3 regions of the Lysinibacillus sp. COL-1 genome follow, and region 1 is predicted to be linked to each of the others. Evidence: a T-box and tRNA genes for the amino acid it is inferred to sense, from the RefSeq annotation. Region 1 holds a T-box; the other regions hold tRNA genes.
What was found. The T-box of region 1 lies ahead of trpS (tryptophan--tRNA ligase). A T-box ahead of a tRNA ligase gene usually reads a tRNA of that ligase, here a tRNA-Trp.

Region 1 (2,231 bases):
GACGAATTTCATCTTCATTATAGCCGACTTGTAGACGTTTTTCGTCCAAAATAATTGGTCGGCGTAATAAACCAGGATACTCCTGAATTAATTCATATAAACGTTGTAGTGGTAAACTTTCAACATCCACATTTAATTTTTGAAATATTTTTGAACGAGTAGAAATGATTTCATCTGTCCCGTCTTCTGTCATACGTAAAATTTTTTTAATTTCACTAATACTTAGTGGCTCAGAAAATATATTACGTTCTGTATATGGAATTTCGTGCTCCTCTAACCAAGCTTTCGCTTTACGACAAGAGGTACAACTTGGTGATGTAAATAGGGTTACGATCATTCTGACACATCCTTTCATTTTGTAATCATTATCTATAAACCAGAACCAAAGTGTTAAATTAGAATTAATGTAAAGTAAAATACACAGTACCATTATACAGTACTCAGCTGTATTTGAATATAGTTCCAATAAAAAAAGACTCAACCCGTCACAAATTATTCTGTCTCTTTATACAGCTTTTAATAAAGCGTATTTCCTTCTATACTTATGTGCTACTACTAACATTCCCACTTTCAGTGCATTTTAAACATCCAAGCATGTATCTTAGTTGTTCTCATTTAAAAAGAATAAACGAGAAAATTGTCAATTTGACGTGTACACCTAAACACAATTTTAATAAAAAATTTTATATTTATAACAAAATTACACAACAAAAAAAGCATATAATTTTTTCTCGAAAAAAACCACCGTCAAAAGTCTGACTTTACACAATGGAATCTTTATAATATAATTCTTTGCAAACAAATCAATTTGAATAATTTAAATTGAGAAAAACGCTGACGAAGAGTAGTACATATGTTCATTTCACGTTTAGAGAGTCTGTGGTTGCTGCAAACAGATCGTGGAGGCATATGGAATGGACTTCCGAGTTAGCTTTGTGAACGCTATTAGAAGCTATTAGCAAAGCTCGTCCCTTCACGTTACGAAGCTGAGTGGCCTTTTAGGCAAGCTGGGTGGTACCGCGGATTCAAAACATCATTCGTCCCTTCATTAGAAAAAATCTAATGAGGACGCATGATGTTTTTTTGTCTTTATCGTGAGGTGAAAAAGTGAGCAAAACGCCACTGACAACCGTCACGGAATTTGAATTCGAGGAGGAACTTTTAATGACAACTATTTTTTCAGGCGTACAGCCTACAGGAATCGTTACTTTAGGGAACTATTTAGGAGCATTCAAGCAATTCCCTGCACTACAAGACGAAGGAAATGCTATTTATTGTATCGTTGATCAGCATGCGATCACGGTTGCCCAAGATCCTAAAGAATTACGTGAAAGCATTCGTAAGCTGGCAGCTACCTATATTGCTACTGGCATCGACCCTAAAAAATCTACGTTATTCATTCAATCAGAGGTGCCAGCGCATGCTCAGGCAGGATGGATGTTACAATGTGTTACGTCTATCGGGGAGCTAGAACGTATGACACAATTTAAAGATAAATCACATGGTAAAGAAAGCGTTTCTGCTGCTCTTTTAACATATCCACCGTTAATGGCTGCAGACATTCTACTTTACAACACAAACATTGTCCCTGTCGGCGATGATCAGAAGCAGCATATCGAGCTAACTCGTGACCTTGCAGAACGTTTTAATAAACGCTTTGGTGACGTTTTAACAATTCCAGAAATTCAATTACCAAAAGCAGGCGCTCGTATTAAATCCTTACAAGAGCCAACAAAGAAAATGAGTAAATCTGACCCTAATACGAAAGCGACAATCCGTTTGCTAGATACTGCGAAGGACATTGAGAAAAAAATTAAATCAGCGGTTACGGATTCTGATGGTATTGTTGCATTTGATGTAGAAAATAAACCAGGTGTCTCGAATTTATTGACAATCGAATCGGCTATTTCTAGTATAGCCATTGAAGATTTAGTCAAAAAATATGAGGGAATTGGTTATGGTGGATTCAAGCAAGGTGTTGCAACAGCTGTTATCGAACATCTAACACCAATTCAAGAAAAATTCTATCATTTAGTAGAATCCTCTGAATTAGATGTCATCTTAGATGAAGGTGCTGAAAAGGCGAATGCGATTGCCAGTGCTACATTAAAACGCATGGAAGATGCAATGGGTCTCGGCCGCACACGTCGCTAATTTATGGCTTGTCTGTGGAGCGATCAAAGCCTAAATCAAGCACAACAGCGCAAATGATAATGCAGGCTCCTACCGCC
Region 2 (2,231 bases), on a different contig from region 1:
CTACACCCGCAAATAATGGTGGGTCAGGACGGAATCGAACCGCCGACACTTAGAGCTTCAATCTAATGCTCTACCAACTGAGCTACTGACCCAAAATGGAGGAGGTAGAGGGATTCGAACCCCCGCGCGGTGTTACCCGCCTGTCGGTTTTCAAGACCGATCCCTTCAGCCAGACTTGGGTATACCTCCAAAAATATTGAACTGGTGGAGCCTAGCGGGATCGAACCGCTGACCTCCTGCGTGCAAGGCAGGCGCTCTCCCAGCTGAGCTAAGGCCCCATTTATCATAAAAAATGGTCGGAATGACAGGATTCGAACCTACGACCCCTTGGTCCCAAACCAAGTGCTCTACCAAGCTGAGCTACATTCCGAAAACATAAATTTATTGGCGCGCCCGACAGGAGTCGAACCCATAACCTTCTGATCCGTAGTCAGACGCTCTATCCAATTGAGCTACGGGCGCAATATTCATTAAAAAACGATGAGCCATGAAGGACTCGAACCTTCGACCCTCTGATTAAAAGTCAGATGCTCTACCAACTGAGCTAATGGCTCGTAAAAAAGAAAAATGGCTGGGGTACTAGGATTCGAACCTAGGCATGACGGAATCAAAATCCGTTGCCTTACCGCTTGGCTATACCCCAATTTGAAAATGGGGCGACTGATGGGAATCGAACCCACGAATGTCGGAACCACAATCCGATGCGTTAACCACTTCGCCACAATCGCCACTATATAAATTATAACAGCTGTATATGAACGAGTACCTCAATACCTGGCAGGGGCAGTAGGAATCGAACCCACACCAAAGGTTTTGGAGACCTCTATTCTACCGTTGAACTATGCCCCTAAAATGGTGGAGGGGGACGGATTCGAACCGCCGAACCCTAAGGAGCGGATTTACAGTCCGCCGCGTTTAGCCACTTCGCTACCCCTCCAAGGGAATGGTGCCGGCGATAGGAGTCGAACCCACGACCTACTGATTACAAGTCAGTTGCTCTACCAACTGAGCTACACCGGCAAAAAAAATGGCGGTCCCGACCGGGATCGAACCGGCGATCTCCTGCGTGACAGGCAGGCATGTTAACCGCTACACCACGGGACCATTTGGTTGCGGGGGCTGGATTTGAACCAACGACCTTCGGGTTATGAGCCCGACGAGCTACCACTGCTCCACCCCGCGATAATACTATACTGTTTTAAAAATAATGGTGGAGGATGACGGGCTCGAACCGCCGACCCTCTGCTTGTAAGGCAGATGCTCTCCCAGCTGAGCTAATCCTCCACGAAAAATAAGCGAAGCGATGTCCTACTCTCACAGGGGGAAGCCCCCAACTACCATCGGCGCTAAAGAGCTTAACTTCCGTGTTCGGTATGGGAACGGGTGTGGCCTCTTTGCCATCATCACTTCACTTATTCAGTTGAAAGAGTTGTTCTTTCAAAACTGGATAAACGGTTCATTGAATGTTTCAAACGTTTTGGTTAAGTCCTCGATCGATTAGTATTCGTCAGCTCCATGTGTCACCACACTTCCACCTCGAACCTATCTACCTCATCGTCTTTGAGGGATCTTACTTACTTGCGTAATGGGAAATCTCATCTTGAGGGGGGCTTCATGCTTAGATGCTTTCAGCACTTATCCCGTCCACACATAGCTACCCAGCGATGCCTTTGGCAAGACAACTGGTACACCAGCGGTGTGTCCATCCCGGTCCTCTCGTACTAAGGACAGCTCCTCTCAAATTTCCTACGCCCACGACGGATAGGGACCGAACTGTCTCACGACGTTCTGAACCCAGCTCGCGTACCGCTTTAATGGGCGAACAGCCCAACCCTTGGGACCGACTACAGCCCCAGGATGCGATGAGCCGACATCGAGGTGCCAAACCTCCCCGTCGATGTGGACTCTTGGGGGAGATAAGCCTGTTATCCCCGGGGTAGCTTTTATCCGTTGAGCGATGGCCCTTCCATGCGGAACCACCGGATCACTAAGCCCGTCTTTCGACCCTGCTCGACTTGTAGGTCTCGCAGTCAAGCTCCCTTGTGCCTTTACACTCTACGAATGATTTCCAACCATTCTGAGGGAACCTTTGGGCGCCTCCGTTACCTTTTAGGAGGCGACCGCCCCAGTCAAACTGTCCGCCTGACACTGTCTCCTACCCCGCTAAGGGGCATGGGTTAGAATTTCAATACAACCAGGGTAGTATCCCACCGACGCCTCCTTCGAAGCTG
Region 3 (2,231 bases), on a different contig from region 1:
GGACTTAACCAAAATGTTTGAACCATTCAATGTACGTTTATCCAGTTTTGAAAGAATAAAAAATATTATAATATACTTGTAATTTTGATAAAATATGTTATAATAAGTATTGTCTTTCAAATAGTCTAGTGATGATGGCAAAGAGGTCACACCCGTTCCCATACCGAACACGGAAGTTAAGCTCTTTAGCGCCGATGGTAGTTGGGGGCTTCCCCCTGTGAGAGTAGGACGTCGCTAGGCTATATACTAAAATTATTCCGAAGTAGCTCAGTTGGTAGTAGCACCTGACTGTTAATCAGGTTGTCGCAGGTTCGAGTCCTGCCTTCGGAGCCATTCTTGGAGAGTTGTCCGAGTGGCCGAAGGAGCACGATTGGAAATCGTGTAGGCGGTTAACACTGTCTCAAGGGTTCAAATCCCTTACTCTCCGCCAGCACTTTGATTTATTCCAAAAGTTGGCCCCTTGGTCAAGTGGTTAAGACACCGCCCTTTCACGGCGGTAACACGGGTTCGAATCCCGTAGGGGTCACCATTTAAATACCCAGATGGAGGATTAGCTCAGCTGGGAGAGCATCTGCCTTACAAGCAGAGGGTCGGCGGTTCGAGCCCGTCATCCTCCACCATTATTTTTACAATAGTATATGATTATCGCGGGGTGGAGCAGTGGTAGCTCGTCGGGCTCATAACCCGAAGGTCGTTGGTTCAAATCCGGCCCCCGCAACCAAATGGTCCCGTGGTGTAGCGGTTAACATGCCTGCCTGTCACGCAGGAGATCGCCGGTTCGATCCCGGTCGGGACCGCCATTTATTTTAATAACAAGGGTCAGTAGCTCAGTTGGTAGAGCATTAGATTGAAGCTCTAAGTGTCGGCGGTTCGATTCCGTCCTGACCCATCATGTTTTTTTGCCGGTGTAGCTCAGTTGGTAGAGCAACTGACTTGTAATCAGTAGGTCGTGGGTTCGACTCCTATCGCCGGCACCATGTATTCCCGGAGGGGTAGCGAAGTGGCTAAACGCGGCGGACTGTAAATCCGCTCCTTAGGGTTCGGCGGTTCGAATCCGTCCCCCTCCACCAGTTTTATTATTATAGGGGCATAGTTCAACGGTAGAATAGAGGTCTCCAAAACCTTTGGTGTGGGTTCGATTCCTACTGCCCCTGCCAATTAATTTTATGGCGATTGTGGCGAAGTGGTTAACGCACCGGATTGTGGTTCCGGCATTCGTGGGTTCGATTCCCATCAGTCGCCCCATTTAAAGTAAAATTAATAAAAATTATAATATAATGGCGATTGTGGCGAAGTGGTTAACGCACCGGATTGTGGTTCCGGCACTCGTGGGTTCGATTCCCATCAGTCGCCCCATTTATATAATTATCTTTTGGGGTATAGCCAAGCGGTAAGGCAACGGATTTTGATTCCGTCATGCCCTGGTTCGAATCCAGGTACCCCAGCCATTTTGCGGAAGTAGTTCAGTGGTAGAACACCACCTTGCCAAGGTGGGGGTCGCGAGTTCGAACCTCGTCTTCCGCTCCAACTTCGATGGCGGCATAGCCAAGTGGTAAGGCACAGGTCTGCAACACCTTTATCACCGGTTCAAATCCGGTTGCCGCCTCCATATTTTAACTCTAATCGGTGTATCCGATTTTTTTTATCTCCATTATGCCGGTGTGGCGGAATTGGCAGACGCGCACGACTCAAAATCGTGTTCCTTTGGAGTGTCGGTTCGACCCCGACCACCGGTATCCTAGACAGTATGTTAAAACTGTCTATAGAAACGTTTCTTACTTAGTGTAAGAAGCGTTTTTTTATTTGTCATCAATAATAATATTGCATTCTAAACCTCGCGTGAATGATTAAAATTTTTTATGCCAAAAGAGGATATAAATACATACATACATATTGAATAAACAGTAAATACGAAGGTAGGTGTGGAACATGATTATAAGGGAAGCAAAATTGTCGGATGCTAAAGGCATAGCAAAAGTTCATGTAGATAGTTGGAAGAATACTTATAAAAATATTCTTCCTACCGAGTATTTAGAAAAATTGTCTTATGAGCAAAGAACAGAATTATGGGTAAGGAACATCTCTAAAGTTGATCATTATGTCTTTGTTGCAGAAAACAATAATGGGGAAATTATTGGATTTACTGATGGTGGTAAGAGAGCTGAAAATGAAATTGAAGGGTCTGGGGATTTAACATCAATCTACATTTTAGACCCATTTCAGGGTCAAGG

Region 2: it has a tRNA-Trp gene. The T-box ahead of trpS (tryptophan--tRNA ligase) is inferred to sense a tRNA for this amino acid. The anticodon was not compared.
Region 3: it has a tRNA-Trp gene. The T-box ahead of trpS (tryptophan--tRNA ligase) is inferred to sense a tRNA for this amino acid. The anticodon was not compared.

The regions. Positions count from the first base shown of each region.
Region 1 covers NZ_JCAWSJ010000004.1:519,586-521,816, reverse strand. The annotation lists gene spxA (transcriptional regulator SpxA) at 1-334, opposite strand, end outside; T-box leader at 826-1,048, shown strand; gene trpS (tryptophan--tRNA ligase) at 1,165-2,154, shown strand; gene AC6BKE_RS10745 (YuzI family membrane protein) at 2,156-2,231, opposite strand, start outside.
Region 2 covers NZ_JCAWSJ010000002.1:644,625-646,855, reverse strand. The annotation lists tRNA gene AC6BKE_RS03665 (tRNA-Gly) at 1-10, opposite strand, end outside; tRNA gene AC6BKE_RS03660 (tRNA-Phe) at 17-92, opposite strand; tRNA gene AC6BKE_RS03655 (tRNA-Ser) at 97-189, opposite strand; tRNA gene AC6BKE_RS03650 (tRNA-Ala) at 203-278, opposite strand; tRNA gene AC6BKE_RS03645 (tRNA-Pro) at 294-370, opposite strand; tRNA gene AC6BKE_RS03640 (tRNA-Arg) at 386-462, opposite strand; tRNA gene AC6BKE_RS03635 (tRNA-Lys) at 482-554, opposite strand; tRNA gene AC6BKE_RS03630 (tRNA-Gln) at 569-643, opposite strand; tRNA gene AC6BKE_RS03625 (tRNA-His) at 653-728, opposite strand; tRNA gene AC6BKE_RS03620 (tRNA-Trp) at 776-849, opposite strand; tRNA gene AC6BKE_RS03615 (tRNA-Tyr) at 854-937, opposite strand; tRNA gene AC6BKE_RS03610 (tRNA-Thr) at 945-1,020, opposite strand; tRNA gene AC6BKE_RS03605 (tRNA-Asp) at 1,029-1,104, opposite strand; tRNA gene AC6BKE_RS03600 (tRNA-Met) at 1,108-1,182, opposite strand; tRNA gene AC6BKE_RS03595 (tRNA-Val) at 1,209-1,284, opposite strand; rRNA gene rrf (5S ribosomal RNA) at 1,296-1,411, opposite strand; rRNA gene AC6BKE_RS03585 (23S ribosomal RNA) at 1,478-2,231, opposite strand, start outside.
Region 3 covers NZ_JCAWSJ010000003.1:558,228-560,458, forward strand. The annotation lists rRNA gene AC6BKE_RS07055 (23S ribosomal RNA) at 1-12, shown strand, start outside; rRNA gene rrf (5S ribosomal RNA) at 125-240, shown strand; tRNA gene AC6BKE_RS07065 (tRNA-Asn) at 257-333, shown strand; tRNA gene AC6BKE_RS07070 (tRNA-Ser) at 339-430, shown strand; tRNA gene AC6BKE_RS07075 (tRNA-Glu) at 455-529, shown strand; tRNA gene AC6BKE_RS07080 (tRNA-Val) at 545-620, shown strand; tRNA gene AC6BKE_RS07085 (tRNA-Met) at 647-721, shown strand; tRNA gene AC6BKE_RS07090 (tRNA-Asp) at 725-800, shown strand; tRNA gene AC6BKE_RS07095 (tRNA-Phe) at 817-889, shown strand; tRNA gene AC6BKE_RS07100 (tRNA-Thr) at 902-977, shown strand; tRNA gene AC6BKE_RS07105 (tRNA-Tyr) at 987-1,070, shown strand; tRNA gene AC6BKE_RS07110 (tRNA-Trp) at 1,084-1,157, shown strand; tRNA gene AC6BKE_RS07115 (tRNA-His) at 1,170-1,245, shown strand; tRNA gene AC6BKE_RS07120 (tRNA-His) at 1,281-1,356, shown strand; tRNA gene AC6BKE_RS07125 (tRNA-Gln) at 1,374-1,448, shown strand; tRNA gene AC6BKE_RS07130 (tRNA-Gly) at 1,453-1,527, shown strand; tRNA gene AC6BKE_RS07135 (tRNA-Cys) at 1,536-1,609, shown strand; tRNA gene AC6BKE_RS07140 (tRNA-Leu) at 1,656-1,736, shown strand; gene AC6BKE_RS07145 (GNAT family N-acetyltransferase) at 1,930-2,231, shown strand, end outside.